DNA from 2 places in the Streptomyces sp. NPDC017991 genome. Region 1 is predicted to be linked to the other one. Evidence: riboswitches for the same ligand, from Rfam matches in the RefSeq annotation. Region 1 holds a riboswitch; the other holds the start of a gene.
What was found. A riboswitch is a leader RNA that binds a small molecule or an ion and turns the genes downstream of it on or off. The one in region 1 is predicted to bind glycine.
Positions count from the first base shown of each region.

Region 2: linked by a shared signal. The riboswitch ahead of gcvP (aminomethyl-transferring glycine dehydrogenase) and the one ahead of gcvT (glycine cleavage system aminomethyltransferase GcvT) in region 1 are both predicted to bind glycine.

Region 1 is NZ_JBIRGP010000016.1:32,646-41,827, forward strand. It holds gene ACH4DZ_RS37060 (L-serine ammonia-lyase) at 1-79, opposite strand, end outside; gene glyA (serine hydroxymethyltransferase) at 210-1,472, opposite strand; gene gcvH (glycine cleavage system protein GcvH) at 1,503-1,880, opposite strand; gene gcvT (glycine cleavage system aminomethyltransferase GcvT) at 1,989-3,116, opposite strand; glycine riboswitch at 3,280-3,395, opposite strand; gene ACH4DZ_RS37080 (AAA family ATPase) at 3,589-4,275, shown strand; gene ACH4DZ_RS37085 (enhanced serine sensitivity protein SseB) at 4,326-5,111, shown strand; gene ACH4DZ_RS37090 (enhanced serine sensitivity protein SseB C-terminal domain-containing protein) at 5,375-6,166, shown strand; gene ACH4DZ_RS37095 (ABC transporter permease) at 6,550-7,563, shown strand; gene ACH4DZ_RS37100 (ABC transporter substrate-binding protein) at 7,626-9,182, shown strand, end outside.
Region 2 is NZ_JBIRGP010000033.1:7,149-14,398, forward strand. It holds gene ACH4DZ_RS44265 (MerR family transcriptional regulator) at 1-273, shown strand, start outside; gene ACH4DZ_RS44270 (bifunctional nuclease family protein) at 373-846, shown strand; gene ACH4DZ_RS44275 (MerR family transcriptional regulator) at 1,061-1,693, shown strand; gene ACH4DZ_RS44280 (DNA polymerase IV) at 1,776-3,224, shown strand; gene ACH4DZ_RS44285 (PRC-barrel domain-containing protein) at 3,305-3,679, opposite strand; glycine riboswitch at 3,784-3,879, shown strand; gene gcvP (aminomethyl-transferring glycine dehydrogenase) at 4,064-6,949, shown strand; gene ACH4DZ_RS44295 (DUF5999 family protein) at 7,122-7,250, opposite strand, start outside.

The sequences.
Region 1 (9,182 bases):
CCGCGCGCATCGGGCCGACCGTGTGGGAGCTGGACGGGCCGATGCCGATCGAGAACAGGTCGAAGACCGAGATGGCCACGGGAACTCCTCAAAACGGGATGAAGCGGGGTGAAGCAGGGTTGAGCGGGATGGATCGGGACGGGGCGCCGCGCGCACCTTCCAGTGTGCGCGGTACCCCGGGAAACCGAACTACCTGTCCGGAATCGGAACTACTTGCCCAGACCGGGGTACAGCGGGTGCTTTTCGGCCAGGGCGGTCACGCGGGCCTTGAGCGCCGCCGCGTCGAAGGTCGGCTTCAGCGTCTCGGCGATGACGTCCGCGACCTCGGTGAAGTCCTCGGCGGTGAAGCCGCGGGTGGCGAGGGCGGGCGTACCGATCCGCAGGCCGGAGGTGACCATCGGCGGCCGGGGGTCGTTCGGGACGGCGTTGCGGTTGACCGTGATGCCGACCTCGTGGAGCCGGTCCTCGGCCTGCTGTCCGTCCAGCTCGGACTCGCGCAGGTCGACCAGGATCAGGTGGACGTCCGTGCCGCCGGAGAGGACGTTCACCCCGGCCTCGCGGGCGTCGGCCGCCGTCAGCCGCTCGGCGAGGATCCGCGCGCCCTCGACGGTACGGACCTGGCGCTCCTTGAACTCCTCCGTGGCGGCGACCTTGAAGGAGACCGCCTTGGCCGCGATCACGTGCTCCAGGGGGCCGCCCTGGAAGCCCGGGAAGACGGACGAGTTGAGCTTCTTCGCGAAGGCCTTCCTGGCGAGGATGATCCCGCCGCGGGGTCCGCCGAGCGTCTTGTGGGTGGTGGAGGTGACGACGTCCGCGTACTCCACCGGGTTCGGGTGGAGGCCGGCCGCGACCAGGCCGGCGAAGTGCGCCATGTCGACCCACAGGTAGGCCTCGACCTCGTCCGCGATCCGGCGGAACTCGGCGAAGTCCAGCTGCCGGGGGTACGCCGACCAGCCCGCGATGATCACCTTGGGGCGGTGCTCCTTGGCGAGCCGCTCGACCTCGGCCATGTCGACCAGCCCGGCGTCGTCCACGTGGTACGCGACCACGTCGAACTGCTTGCCGGAGAAGTTCAGCCGCATCCCGTGGGTCAGGTGACCGCCGTGGGCGAGGTCCAGACCGAGGATGGTGTCGCCGGGCTGGGCCAGCGCGAAGAGCGCGGCCTGGTTGGCGGAGGCGCCCGAGTGCGGCTGCACGTTGGCGTACTCGGCGCCGAACAGCTCCTTGACCCGGTCGATCGCGATCTGCTCGGCGACGTCGACGTGCTCGCAGCCGCCGTAGTAGCGGCGGCCCGGGTAGCCCTCGGCGTACTTGTTGGTGAGGACCGAGCCCTGGGCCTCCATGACCGCGACCGGGGCGAAGTTCTCCGAGGCGATCATCTCAAGGGTGGACTGCTGACGGTTCAGCTCGGCGTCGAGGGCGGCGGCGACGTCCGGGTCGAGTTCGTGCAGGGGCGTGTTCAGAAGCGACATCGGTCAGGGGTCCTTAGCGAGGAGCCGGAATCAGGAGCCGGAGAATTCGGTGTACTCGGCGGCGGAGAGCAGGTCCTTCGGCTCGTCCGCGACCCGTACCTTGAAGAGCCAGCCACCCTCGAAGGGAGCGGTGTTCACCAGCGCGGGGTCGTCCACGACATCCTGGTTGATCTCGGTGATCTCACCGCTGACGGGCGAGTACAGGTCGCTCACCGACTTGGTCGACTCCAGCTCGCCGCAGGTCTCGCCCGCGGTCACCGCGGCACCGACCTCGGGGAGCTGGACGTACACCACGTCGCCGAGCGCGTTGGCCGCGTGCTCCGTGATGCCGACCGTCGAGACGCCGTCCTCGGCGCCCGACAGCCACTCGTGCTCCTTGCTGTAGCGCAGCTCTTGGGGGTTGCTCATGGCCTGAATTCTCCTGTACGCGGGGGAGTGCTGATGCAGGGGGAGTACGGGTGAGCTGGGCGGATGTGCCCAGAGTCACTTCTCACGGCCGGCGTTCGCCGACCAGTGTCACTTCTGGCGCTTGTAGAACGGCAGAGCCACGACCTCGTACGGCTCGTGACTGCCCCGGATGTCCACGCCGACACCGGTGGTGCCGGGCGCGGCGTGCTCCGCGTCGACGTACGCCATCGCGATCGGCCTGCCGAGCGTCGGCGAGGGCGCGCCGGAGGTGACCTCGCCGATCACCTTGCCGCCGGCGACGACGGGGTAGCCGGCGCGCGGGACCCGGCGGCCCTCGGCGGCCAGGCCGACCAGGACGCGCGGGGGCGCCGACTCGGCACGGGCGGCGGCGGCGGACAGCGCCTCGCGTCCCACGAAGTCGCCCTCCTTCTCGAACTTCACGACCCGGCCGAGCCCCGCGTCGAACGGCGTGAGCGCGGTGCTCAGCTCGTGTCCGTACAGCGGCATGCCCGCCTCCAGGCGCAGGGTGTCCCGGCAGGAGAGCCCGCAGGGGGCGAGTCCGGCCGCGGCTCCCGCGTCGGTCAGCGCCTGCCACAGCTCCTCGGCGTCGGCCGGGGCCACGAACAGCTCGAAGCCGTCCTCGCCGGTGTAGCCGGTGCGCGCGATCAGCGCCGGGACGCCCGCGACCGTGCCGGGCAGGCCCGCGTAGTACTTCAGGCCGTCCAGGTCGGCGTCGGTGAGGGACTTCAGGATGCCGGGGGACTCGGGGCCCTGCACGGCGAGCAGGGCGTACGCGTCCCGGTCGTCGCGCACCTCGGCGTCGAAGCCCTCGGCGCGCTCCGCGAGGGCGTCCAGCACCACCTGGGCGTTGGAGGCGTTGGCCACGACCATGTACCCGGTGTCGGCGAGGCGGTAGACGATCAGGTCGTCGAGGATGCCGCCGTCGGCCCGGCAGATCATCGTGTAGCGGGCGCGGCCGGTCTTCACACCGCCGATGTTGCCGACCAGCGCGTAGTCGAGGAGCGCGGCGGCCTGCGGCCCGCTCACCGTGATCTCGCCCATGTGCGAGAGGTCGAAGAGACCGGCCCGGGTCCGGACGGCGAGGTGCTCGTCGCGCTCGGAGCCGTATCGCAGGGGCATGTCCCAGCCCGCGAAGTCGGTCATCGTCGCGCCCAGCGAACGATGCAGGGCGTCGAGCGCCGTGCGGCGCGGTTCAACGGGGGTGTTGCTGCTCATCGGCGGGGCTCCCAAGGCATGACGGCGAGGTCGTTCCTCCCCATCTGTCATCGGAACCTGAGAGGTTCGCCGTGACCACCGCCGAGGACGGGGGTCACTGACTTGCACCTTGGGTGGGGCCGACGCCCTGACGGTCAGGGGGCGGCCCGCTTTTCAGATGTGCCTCGTCCGCGCGGTAACGGGGGCCTGAGAGATTCAAGGGAGGGACTTGCTCCTTCGGCGCCCGGGCACTCGTACACCTGCGTGTACACGTTCCCGGAACTCTCCCGCGCGGATTCAAGCGGCCGGTATGCAGTTGGCGGGCACATCATTGCACGCCCCCGGGTCCGGCAGGGGGCCGCACGGTGCGGAGACGGGTGGCCAGGGGGTTCACAGTGATCTGTGACGGGGCTGTGGCAGGACAAGAACAGAAACGGGGGGACCAGCGCATTACCTTCTCTTTACACTCGATGGAGATGGGTCCGCCGACCTCATGGGGAGGACGATCAGGGTGAACAGGACCACGGCGTACGCGACCGGCACGGGCATCGCGCTGCCCAAGCAGCCACCCGCTCCGGCCAGGGAGGCGTGCGACCCGCTGGTGACGCCCGTCGTCCGCGATCTCCGAGCGCGCTCGGGGCACAGCCCGCACGGCCTGCGCTTCGGCGCGGCCGATCTGGTGGTGGTCACGGGGCTGCCGGGCAGCGGCAAATCGACCCTGATGCGCCGGGCGGTGACCGGCCGCCGCATCGACTCCCAGGACACCCGCGACCGCTGGGACGAGCGCCTGGCCCGTTTCCTGCCGTACGCGGTCTACCGCCCCCTCGTCCGCGCCGCGCACTACGCGGGCCTGCGCCGGGCCCTGCGCTCCGGGGAGGGCGTCGTCGTGCACGACTGCGGTACGCAGGCCTGGGTGCGCGACTGGCTCGCCCGGGACGCCCGGCGCCGCGGCGGCACCCTGCACCTGCTGCTCCTCGACGTCGATCCGGGCACCGCCCTCGACGGCCAGCGCGAGCGCGGCCGGGGCGTCTCGCGGTACGCGTTCGCGCGCCACCGCGGCGCGGTCGCCCGGCTGCTGCGCTCGGTGGAGAAGGGAGACCTCCCGGAGGGCTGCGGTTCCGCGGTGCTCGTCGACCGTGCCGCCGCGGACGTACTGCGCCGCATCGATTTCGGCGACTGAGGACGACTAACCTCGTCAACCGCACACGGCGGTTGGAGCAGGCGGTGGAGATGGACTTCCAGGCACAGGACATTCCGGCACACGCACACCCCCATACGGGCTGGCCGGGCAACGAGTTGGAGGAGGTGCTCGCCGCCTCCCTGGGGCTCCCTCCGTCGCCCTCGACGGGGGCCCGGATCGTGGAGACCCTCGGGCGCAGCTTCATCTGGGTGCCGCTGCCCGAGGGGGGCGGTCCGCACAGCGGGCCGCTCGACCTGCCCACGATGGAGCTGGCCGGGCAGGCGTACGTGCCGGTCTTCACCTCGGAGCAGCAGTTCCGCCAGGTCGTCGGCGACCGCATGGCGTACACCGTGGCGCCCGCTGTGGAGTTCGCGCGCGGTCTGCCGCCCCAGGCCGGCATCGTGCTGAACCCGGACGGCACGGTCGGGATACCGCTGCCCCCGCCCGCCGTCGCCGAGCTGTGCCGGGCAGGGCGGACCGAACTGGACGGGCCCGCGAGCGGCGGCCGGGTCCGGCTGTTCCAGCCCGACTGGCAGGACGACCCGGTGGACTTCCTGGCGGCGGCCTCGGCGGAGTTCGACGCGACCGGCCTGGTGGCGGGCGCCCGGCGCTGTCTGGCGAGCATCGAGGGCGGCGACACCGTGATGTTCGTCGGCGTCGAGGTGACGCACTGGGACGAGCACGCCCGCACCCTCCCCCTGGACGCCCTGGGCCGCGCCCTCGGCCGGGTCCCCCTGCCCCACCCCGTGAACCTGGTCTTCCTGGACGTGGCCCAGGACCCGGTGGGCGACTGGCTCAGGGAAAAGGTCCGGCCTTTCTACACCCGAGCGTTCTAGACCCGATTCGAGGCCGCGCCCGTCAGGGCGCGCCTCGAAGGGGCGCGGGGAACGGCGCGGCCGGCCACACACAACCCGCACCCGACAGCGCACAGAGCGTCCCGAGCTCAAATCGCCAAACCCAACGGAGCGCAACGGTGCTGTCGGGATCGCCACTTAAGCTGGTTTCATGGCTCGGTCGGAGTGGTGCGATGTTCAAGTGAACGGGACACCTCATCGAATGGGACCGGTATGTCAGTGATGTCGCGAAGGGGCGGTAGAAGGTGAGCGCGTCGGGCACGGCCGCGGCCGGGCAGGTCGAGCACATGCTGCGCCAAGTGACGCCCGGGCGTTACGACGCCTACGAGGCGCTCCTGCGCGCACTGGCGACCCCGCCGTCCGGTCAGGTGTGGATGCTGCTCTGGCACGGCCAGGCGGGCTCGCCCGACGCCCAGTACGGGAACATGGAGGTCGACGGCTTCGGCTACGCGCCCTGCGTGACCTCCGCCCAGGAGCTCTCGGCCAGCGGCTGGAACCGTTCGTACGAGGTGGTCGACGGGCTCGACGTCGCCCGCACGCTCTACCCCGACCACTACGGCCTCTGGCTGAACCCGCACGCGCCGGGCGGCGGCGTCGGCATCCCCTGGCTCGATCTGCGGCGTATCGCCACCGGCCTGGAGCGGCAGCCCGCGGGCCCGCTGCGACTGTCCGAACCGGGCATCGAGATCCCGCAGTTCTACGCCCAGCTCACCCAGAACGCGCACCGGACGGCCGCCGTCCGCTCGCTGCGCCGCGCCTGGGTGCAGCCCGCGCTCGGCGCCCCGTACCTCGCCATCGGACTCGATGTGTACGACACCAGCCCGCCGGCCGTGGACTCGGTGCGGGCGATGATGCAGCAGTCGATCGGCGCGGTGCCGGACGGGCTGCCGGTGTCGACCGTCGCGATGTCCGACGCGTACGACCCGGTGGCTCTGTGGCTGCGCGCCAACGCGCGGCCGTTCTACGACCGGGAGGCGCACGCGGCTCCCGTCCAGGCGCCGGCGGCGGGCGGTTACGGGTTCCCCGGCGCGTACTGAGATGATCTGGAGGGACGCGCTCCATCCAGCAGGGTGGGCGTGACCCGTCAGGCGGAGTCCACCCAGTGGAGCATCCGCTCCCATACCCGTACCGCCGCTGGGCGGAATGTCCCGATCTACGCGGGTAAATGGAATGCGAGGCCCCTTTCGCCCCAAGTGTCATGTGTCCGACCCCCGTTACCCGGCGTTCGGATAACGGAACCCTCCTGACGGCATCACGGTTGCGCATCCATTCGCCTTGAAGTCTGGCTTCAGATCACCGAGGCGTTGAAGACTCCCGGTCCAGGGGGTTTAAACCTCCAGATGTGTACGACGGACTGATCACGCCGCTACAGCGGCAAGCGTGGGCCGGCTACCGCCGGTTGAGAGGGGTCCCTGCCACGATGACGGCACCATTGCACGAGCCGACGGCCGAAGCCGCACCGAGCGCGGCCGAAGAGGCGGCGCTCATTGCCGGCTCCGCCGAGGCGAAGGCGGTACAAGGGCGTTCCCTCGGCCGCATCGCCTGGGAGCGCCTGAAGCGCGACAAGCTGGCCCTGGCGGGCGGCATGGTCGTGCTCGTGCTGATCCTGATCGCGCTGTTCGCGCCAGTGATCGCCAACCTGGTCGGACAGGATCCCGAGACGCATCACGAGGACCTGATCGACCCGCTCTTCTCGACCCCCACCGGGTCCTACGGCGGCATCAGCGGGGACCACCTGTTCGGTGTCGAACCCGTCAGCGGCCGCGACATCTTCGCCCGGATCGTCTACGGAGCCCGGATCTCCCTGCTGGTCGGCTTCCTGTCGGCCCTGGTCGCCGTGGTGCTCGGCACGATCCTCGGCGTACTCGCCGGCTACTTCGGCGGCTGGGTCGACGCGGCCGTCAGCCGCGTGATGGACGGCCTGCTGGCCTTCCCGCAGCTGCTCTTCATCATCGCGCTGGTCTCGGTCATGCCGAACGAGATGCTGGGTCTGACCGGCACGGGCGTGCGCCTGTTCGTGATGATCCTGGTCATCGGCTTCTTCGGCTGGCCCTACGTCGGACGCGTGGTCCGCGGCCAGACGCTCTCGCTGCGGGAACGCGAGTACGTGGAAGCGGCGCGCAGCCTCGGAGCAGGACGGTTCTACATCCTGTTCAAGGAGCTGCTGCCCAACCTGGTCGCTCCGATCATCGTCTACACGACGATGATGATCCCGACCAACATCCTCACCGAGGCGGCGCTCAGCTTCCTGGGCGTCGGCGTCAAGCCGCCCACCGCCTCGTGGGGACAGATGCTCTCCGCGGCGATCGACTACTACGAGTCGGATCCCATGTACATGGTGATCCCCGGTGTGGCGATCTTCATCACCGTGCTCTCCTTCAACCTCTTCGGCGACGGCGTGCGTGACGCGCTCGACCCGAAGGGCTCCCGCTGAACTGCCGTACCCCCAAGGGACCCGTCATCTGTCGACGGGCCGCTACATATCGGAGGATCCGAGTGAGTACCCAACGCACCACAGGGCGGCGCAAGCAGGCCGTGGCCGCCGCAGCCGTGGTCGCTGCACTGCTGTCCACGGCGGCGTGCGGCGGCGGCAACGACGACGACGGGGGCGGTTCGAAGACCGGCGCGGCCGGCTTCGACGCCGCGAACAACAAGGTCGCCCAGGCCTCCCTCGCCAAGAAGGGCGGCACGCTCAAGTTCGCGGGCGCCCAGGACGCCGACTCGTGGGACACCACCCGCGGTTACTACGGCTTCATGTGGAACTTCTCCCGGTACTACAGCCGTCAGCTGGTCACCAACGCGACCCAGCCGGGCGCCGACGGTGCCAAGGTCACGCCGGACCTCGCCACCGCGCCCGGGAAGGTCTCGGACGACGGCAAGACCTACACGTACACGCTGCGTGACGGGTCGACCTGGGAAGATGGCAAGCCCATCACCTCCAAGGACGTCAAGTACGGCATCGAGCGCGCGTGGGCGCAGGACGTGCTCTCCGGCGGTCCGATCTACCTTCAGCAGGTCCTGGACCCGAAGAAGGAGTACAAGGGCCCGTACAAGGACAAGTCCGCGGACAAGCTCGGCCTGAAGGCGATCGAGACGCCCGACGACAAGACGATCATCTTCAAGCTTCCCGAGGCGAACTCGGACTTCGAGGAGATGCTCGCGCTGACCTCGGCCTCCCCGGTCCGCCAGGACAAGGACACCAAGTCCAAGTACGGCCTGAAGCCGTTCTCGTCCGGCCCGTACAAGTTCCAGTCGTACACGCCGAGCAAGGGCATCGTGCTCGTCCGCAACACCGAGTGGAAGGCGTCCTCGGACCCGATCCGCAAGGCGTACCCGGACAAGATCACGGTCGACTTCTTCACCAACGCCAATGACATGGACCAGCGCCTGATCAAGGGCGACTACGACCTGGACATCGGCCAGACCGGTCTCTCCCCGCAGGGCCGCACCACCGCCCTGAAGGAGCACAAGGGCAACCTGGACAACCCGGTCTCCGGCTACATCCGCTACGCGGTCTTCCCGCAGAGCGTCAAGCCGTTCGACAACGAGCACTGCCGCAAGGCCGTGATCTACGGTGCCGACCACCAGTCGCTCCAGACCGCTCGTGGCGGCCCGGTCGCCGGTGGCGACATCGGTACCAACATGCTGCCGCCGTCGGTCCCGGGCTCCGAGGGTCAGAAGTACGACCCGTACGAGTCGGCGACGACGAACAAGACCGGCAACGTCGCCAAGGCCAAGGAAGAGCTCAAGGCCTGCGGCAAGCCGAACGGCTTCAAGACCACCATCGCGGTGCGTAACAACAAGCCGGTCGAGGTGGCCACCGCCGAGTCCCTCCAGGCGTCGCTGAAGAAGGTCGGCATCACCGTCGACATCGAGCAGTTCGACGGTGCCCAGACCACCGGCATCATCGGTAGCCCCTCGAACGTGAAGAAGAAGGGCTACGGCATCATCATCATGGGCTGGGGCCCGGACTTCCCCAGCGTCCAGGGTTACGGCCTGCCCCTGTGGAGCGGCGACTACATCCTTGAGAGCGGCAACAACAACTTCGCCCTG
Region 2 (7,250 bases), on a different contig from region 1:
CCGGACGGGGCGTACGACGCGGAGGCGGTGACCGTCGCCGGACTGGTCCTGGAGCTCGGGCGGTTCGGGATCGAGCCGCGGCATCTGCGCGCCGTGAAGGCCGCCGCCGACCGCGAGGCCGGTCTGGTGGACCAGGTCGTGGCACCCCTGCGGCTCCACCGCAACCCGCAGACCAGGGCACACGCCCAGGCGCGCACCAAGGAACTGGCGGGACTCGCGGTGAAGCTGCACGCCGCCCTGGTGCAGTCGGCCCTCGGGGTGCGGCTTCCCTGACCCGGCGACCCGCGCGGACGCCGGACACGGAACGTGGGATAGGGCACCCATTCCGTGCTCGACTACCCAAAGGTGCCGGGCACGGCCTAGGGTTGCTGTGTGAACGAGCTCGACGTCGTAGGTGTCCGGGTCGAAATGCCCTCCAACCAACCGATCGTGCTCCTGCGTGAAGTGGGAGGCGACCGTTACCTCCCCATCTGGATCGGGCCGGGGGAGGCGACGGCGATCGCCTTCGCGCAGCAGGGCATGGCCCCCGCGCGACCGCTGACCCACGACCTGTTCAAGGACGTGCTGGAGGCCGTCGGCCAGGAGCTGACCGAAGTGCGCATCACGGACCTGCGGGAGGGCGTCTTCTACGCGGAGCTGGTGTTCGCCAGCGGAGTGGAGGTCAGCGCGCGGCCGTCCGACGCCATAGCGCTGGCGCTGCGGACCGGGACGCCCATCTACGGCAGCGACGGTGTCCTGGACGACGCCGGCATCGCGATTCCGGACGAGCAGGAGGACGAGGTGGAGAAGTTCCGCGAGTTCCTCGACCAGATCTCGCCCGAGGACTTCGGGACCAACAGCCAGTGACGGTGCGAAAGACCGGTCGGTGACCCTCCGGGACCGTCGGGCGACGGGCCGTGCGACGGCCGCCACGAGAGCATTCGGCTAGCCTTTCCCCGCGGTGGGGCACGGGAAACCACTCCTAGGGTGATTATCACCCGGCGTGCCGAGTGTGGCGATCGTTGACGAGCCCCTGGTGACTGCCTAACGTCGAGAAGGCAGGTCAAGGACGGAGGTCGGCGTGAGAAGCAGCGGCGACGGTACGGCTGGGGGTGCTCCCGGACGCGGTCTGGGGGACAGCGGCCCGTACCCGCTTCACAGCAGCGCGGCCGATCACGTACAGCGGCCGACGGTGGTGCCGGGGGGCGCCGAGGTGGCGTCCGAGGAGATCGGTTATCGCGGGCCCACGGCCTGCGCGGCCGCGGGGATCACCTATCGGCAGTTGGACTACTGGGCCCGGACCGGGCTGGTCGAGCCGAGCGTGCGGCCCGCCCACGGGTCGGGGACGCAGCGGCTCTACAGCTTCCGGGACGTGGTCGTCCTGAAGATCGTCAAGCGGTTCCTCGACACGGGGGTCTCGCTGCAGAACATCCGCACCACGGTTCAGCACCTCAAGGAGCGGGGGGCCTGCGACCTGGAGCGGATGACGCTGATGAGCGACGGCGCGACGGTCTACGAGTGTTCCTCGCCCGCCGAGGTCCACGCCCTGCTGCAGGGCGGCCAGGGCATCTTCGGCATCGCTGTGGGCGTGGTGTGGCGGGACGTGGAGAGCGCGCTCTCACAGCTGCACGGAGAGCGTGTGGACACGGGTGAGACGCTCGTCGGGGTCAATCCGGCGGACGAGCTGGCCCGGCGCCGCAACCGGGCGGTCTGAGGCGGGCGTGCCGGCGGTCCCGCCGCGCTCGGCGGGCGATGGGCCGGGGCCATTGTCAGTGGCGTAGGGCAGCATCGGATCTGTGAGAACCACGCCCACCATCCTGCATCTCGACATGGATGCCTTCTTCGCCTCGGCCGAGCAGGCGTCCAAGCCGAGCCTGCGCGGGAAAGCGGTCATCGTGGGTGGCCTCGGTCCGCGTGGCGTGGTCTCCACCTGTTCGTACGAGGCGCGGGTCTTCGGGGTGCATTCGGCGATGCCCATGGCGCAGGCCCGCCGCCTGGCACCGAACGCCGCGTATCTCGTGCCGCGCTTCGGTCTCTACCGGCAGATCAGCGAGCAGGTGATGAGGCTGCTGCGGGAGCTGTCGCCGCTGGTGGAGCCGCTGAGCCTGGACGAGGCGTTCGTCGATCTGGAGGCCGGGGGGACGGCCTGGAACGAGGGATCGGCACTGCTCGCCGGGAAGAAGCTGCGCGACGACATCCGGGCCGTCACGGGGCTGACCGGCTCCGTGGGTCTTGCGGCCTGCAAGATGCTCGCGAAGATCGCCTCCGAGCAGGCCAAGCCGGACGGGCTCGTACTGATAGAGCCGGGCACCGAGCGGGCGCTGCTCGCGCCGATGCCGGTACGCATCCTGCCGGGCGTGGGGCCCGCCACGGGCGACCATCTGCGGCGGGGCGGGATCAGCACGGTCGGGGAGATCGCGGAGGCGGGTGAGGACGAACTCGTACGGCTCCTGGGGAAGGCCCACGGCCTCGCCCTGTACGCGATGGCGCTGGCCCGCGACGAGCGGCCCGTGGTGGCCGAGCGGGACACCAAGTCGGTGTCCGTCGAGGACACGTACGACGTGGACATCCATGACCGGGTGCGCGTACGGATGGAGGTGCAGCGGCTTGCGGACCGGTGCGTTCAGCGGCTGCGCGGTGCGCATCTTTCGGGGCGGACCATCGTGCTGAAGGTGCGGCGGTACGACTTCTCGACGCTGACGCGGTCCGAGACGTTGCGGGGGCCTACGGACGACCCGGCCGTGGTGCGGGAGGCTGCCGCGCGGTTGCTGGAGGCGGTGGACACCACGGGGGGTGTGCGGTTGCTGGGGGTCGGGGTGACCGGGCTTGCCGACTACACGCAGGAGGATCTGTTCGCGCAGGCGCAGGCGCAGGCGCAGGCGCAGGCTCAAGCCCAGGCCCAGGCCCAGGCTGGGGCGCAGGGCGCTGCCGCGGGGGGGTCGGCGGTGCTCGGGCCGGAGTCGGAACCGGAGCCTGGGGACGAGGTGGCTGCGGAACCCGAGCCGGAGCCGCCGGCTGAGCGGCAGTGGCGGGCGGGTCACGATGTTCGGCATGTCGAGTTCGGACACGGGTGGGTGCAGGGGAGTGGGCTGGGGAGGGTGACTGTGCGGTTCGAGACGCCGGATTCCGCGCCGGGGCGGGTGAAGACGTTTCGGGTCGATGACCCTGGGCTGGAGAGGGCGGAGCCGTTGCCGCTGGTTGCGCCTGTGCGGTTGCCTGCGGCGCTTGGGGAGGGGGAGGGGTGAGGGTGCGTTTGAGGGTGCGGGTTCGTTGTGGCTGGTCGCGCCGTTTCCCGCGCCCCTGAAGGTCCTGGAGGACTGGGTTGTCAGGTGGGGTTTTTTTTGGTGGCTGTGTGGCCGAAGTTTCGGTCTGGGAAGGGGGGTGGGGGGGATACGTCCAGGCCGTAGTGGTGGTAGAGCTGTAGTTCTTGTTCGGGGGAGAGGTGGCGGCCTACATCGAAGTCGGGGGCGTCCCTGATCAGGGAGCGCTCGAAGGGGACGTGCAGGGATTCGTCGACCACTTCGCTGGGCTCCAGGGGGACGAAGGCGTCCCGGCTGAACAGGCCGGTGCGTATGGCCGCCCACTCCGGTGCGCCGGTCGCGTCGTCGAGGTAGACCTCGTCGACGGTGCCGATCCTCGTGCCGGTGCGGTCGAACGCCTTGCGGCCTATCAGGTTGCGCGGATCGATGTCGGTCTGCACGGGCCCTCCAGCTGCTCGCAACTCATCCGTAAGCACTACGAAAGAGCACTTTGAGGTGGACGGCCACTTGAGGGAACCCCGCTGGTAGGCTGGGCGACGGCTGCTGACCCCGTGCGGGAGAGTCCTCCAGGCTTCAACGGAGGCGCCGAAGGAGCAAATCCTCCCCGGAATCTCTCAGGCACACGTACCGCATGGACGAGGTCACTCTGGAAAGCAGAGCGGTGTTCGAGTTTTCGACGGGCTCCGCTCTCACCGACGGTGAAAGCCGGTGCGCCCTCGCGGCGAGCCGGTGAAGCTCTCAGGTTGTGATGACAGAGGGGGAGGCCGTTCGGGCACCCGCACAGTGGTGCCCCTCGAAGGTCGTCAGACCAGGAGGCCTCCGCAATGACCGCCCAACGTATTCCGCTCTCCGAGCTCGAACAGGGAATCCCCTTCGAGCAGCGTCACATCGGGCCCGACTCCGAGGCCCGCGCCAAGATGCTCGCGCAGGTGGGGTACGGCTCGCTCGACGAGCTGACGGCCGCCGCGGTGCCGGATGTGATCAAGAACGCCGACGCGCTCGAACTGCCGGGCGCGCGCACCGAGGCCGAGGTACAGGCCGAGCTGCGTTCCCTCGCGGATCGCAATCAGGTGCTGGACTCGATGATCGGGCTCGGTTATTACGGGACGTTCACGCCGCCCGTCATCTTGCGCAACGTCATGGAGAGCCCGGCCTGGTACACGGCTTACACGCCGTACCAGCCGGAGATCTCGCAGGGGCGGCTTGAGGCTCTGCTGAACTTCCAGACCGTGGTGGCCGAGCTGACCGGACTGCCGACCTCCGGGGCCTCGCTGCTCGACGAGGGTACGGCGGCCGCCGAGGCCATGGCGCTGTCGCGGCGCATGGGGAAGAACAAGAAGGGTCTCTTCCTCATCGACGCGGACACCATGCCGCAGACGATCGCGGTGATAGAGACCCGCGCCGAGCCCACCGGCGTCGAGGTCGTCGTCGCCGACCTGAGCGACGGCATCCCCGCAGGGCTCGCGGAGCGTGAGATCAACGGCGTACTCCTGCAGTACCCCGGCGCCTCCGGCGCCGTGCGGGACCTGGGGCCCGTCGTCGAGCAGGCGCACGAGCTGGGCGCGGTCGTCACCGTCGCCGCCGACCTGCTCGCCCTGACGCTGCTCACCCCGCCCGGTGAGCTGGGCGCCGACATCGCCGTCGGTACGACACAGCGCTTCGGTGTGCCGATGGGCTTCGGTGGACCGCACGCCGGATACATGGCCGTACGAGAGAAGTTCGCGCGCAGCCTGCCCGGGCGGCTCGTCGGCGTCTCGGTCGACGCGGACGGCAACAAGGCGTACCGCCTGGCCCTGCAGACGCGTGAGCAGCACATCCGCCGTGAGAAGGCGACCAGCAACATCTGTACGGCCCAGGTGCTGCTCGCGGTGATGGCGGGGATGTACGCCGTCTACCACGGTCCCGAGGGTCTGAAGGGCATCGCTCGGCGTACTCACCGGTACGCCACGATCCTTGCCGCCGGTCTGCGGGCGGGCGGGGTCGAGGTCGTCCACGAGGCGTACTTCGACACCCTCACCGTGCGGGTGCCGGGCCGGGCCGCCGAGGTGCTGGCCGCCGCCCGCCAGGGCGGGGTCAACCTTCACCTGGTGGACGCGGACCATCTGTCCCTGTCCTGCGACGAGACGACCACACGGGCCCAACTGAGTGTCGTCTGGTCGGCGTTCGGCGTCGACGGCGATGTGGCCGCACTGGACGGGACGGCCGAGGACACGCTGCCGGCCCCGCTGCTGCGCACCGACGAGTACCTCACGCACCCGGTCTTCCACCAGTACCGCTCGGAGACCGCGATGCTGCGCTACCTGCGCCGCCTCGCCGACCGCGACTACGCGCTCGACCGGGGCATGATCCCGCTCGGTTCGTGCACCATGAAGCTCAACGCGACCACCGAGATGGAGCCGGTCACCTGGCCCGAGTTCGGTCAGCTGCACCCCTTCGCGCCCGCCGAGCAGGCGCAGGGCTATCTCACGCTCATCCGTGAGCTGGAGGAGCGGCTCGCCGAGGTGACGGGCTACGACAAGGTGTCGCTCCAGCCCAACGCCGGTTCGCAGGGCGAGCTGGCCGGTCTGCTGGCCGTCCGCGGCTACCACCGGGCCAACGGTGACGAGCAGCGCACGGTCTGCCTCATCCCGTCGTCCGCGCACGGCACGAACGCCGCGAGTGCGGTGATGGCCGGGATGAAGGTCGTCGTCGTGAAGACCGCAGGGGACGGCGAGATCGACGTCGAGGACCTGCGGGCCAAGATCGAGCAGCACCGTGACGAGCTGTCCGTGCTGATGATCACGTACCCCTCGACCCATGGGGTGTTCGAGGAGCACGTCGCCGACATCTGCGCGCAGGTGCACGAGGCGGGCGGGCAGGTCTACGTGGACGGCGCCAACCTCAACGCGCTGGTGGGGCTCGCCAAGCCGGGGCACTTCGGCGGCGACGTCTCGCACCTCAACCTGCACAAGACCTTCTGCATCCCGCACGGCGGCGGCGGGCCGGGCGTCGGCCCCGTCGGCGTGCGCGCGCACCTGGCGCCGCATCTGCCGAACCACCCGCTGCAGCCCGCCGCGGGGCCGGAGACGGGCGTGGGCCCGGTCTCCGCCGCTCCCTGGGGCTCCGCGGGCATCCTGCCCATTTCGTGGGCGTACGTCAGGCTCATGGGCGGGGAAGGGCTCAAGCGGGCCACGCAGGTCGCCGTGCTCAGCGCCAACTACGTGGCCAAGCGCCTGGAGCCGCACTTCCCGGTCCTCTACACCGGTCCCGGCGGGCTCGTGGCGCACGAGTGCATCATCGACCTGCGGCCGCTCACGAAGGCGACCGGTGTGAGCGTCGACGACGTCGCCAAGCGGCTCATCGACTACGGGTTCCACGCGCCGACGATGTCGTTCCCGGTGGCCGGCACGCTGATGATCGAGCCCACCGAGAGCGAGGACCTGGCCGAACTCGACCGGTTCTGCGACGCGATGATCGCCGTTCGCGCGGAGATCGAGAAGGTCGGCTCGGGGGAGTGGGCGGCGGACGACAACCCGCTGCGCAACGCCCCGCACACGGCGGGCGCGCTCGGCGACACGTGGGAGCACGGGTACAGCCGCGAGGAGGCCGTGTTCCCGGCCGGGGTCTCGGCCGCCGACAAGTACTGGCCGCCGGTGCGGCGGATCGACCAGGCGTACGGCGACCGGAACCTGGTCTGCTCCTGCCCGCCGCTGGACGCCTACGAGGAGTAGTCGCGCCCGGACATGCGTCGGGGCCGGTTCCGGGAGTGCTTCCCGGGGCCGGCCCCTCTTGGTGTGCGTCTTGTTCCGCGTTCTGTTCCGACCTTGTGCGTCTTGTTGCGGGCCTGCTTCCGGACGGTCTGCCTCGCCGCCCGTTCCCGTCGCCCGTGCTGCGCCGTGCCGTTCAGGCGGCGGTCATCACATCAAGGGCCAGAGGCCGGTGCGGCGCGATGATCCGGCCGTCCGGCAAGAGCTCACCGGTGTCCTCGAAGAGCAGGACGCCGTTGCACAGCAGGCTCCAACCCTGTTCCGG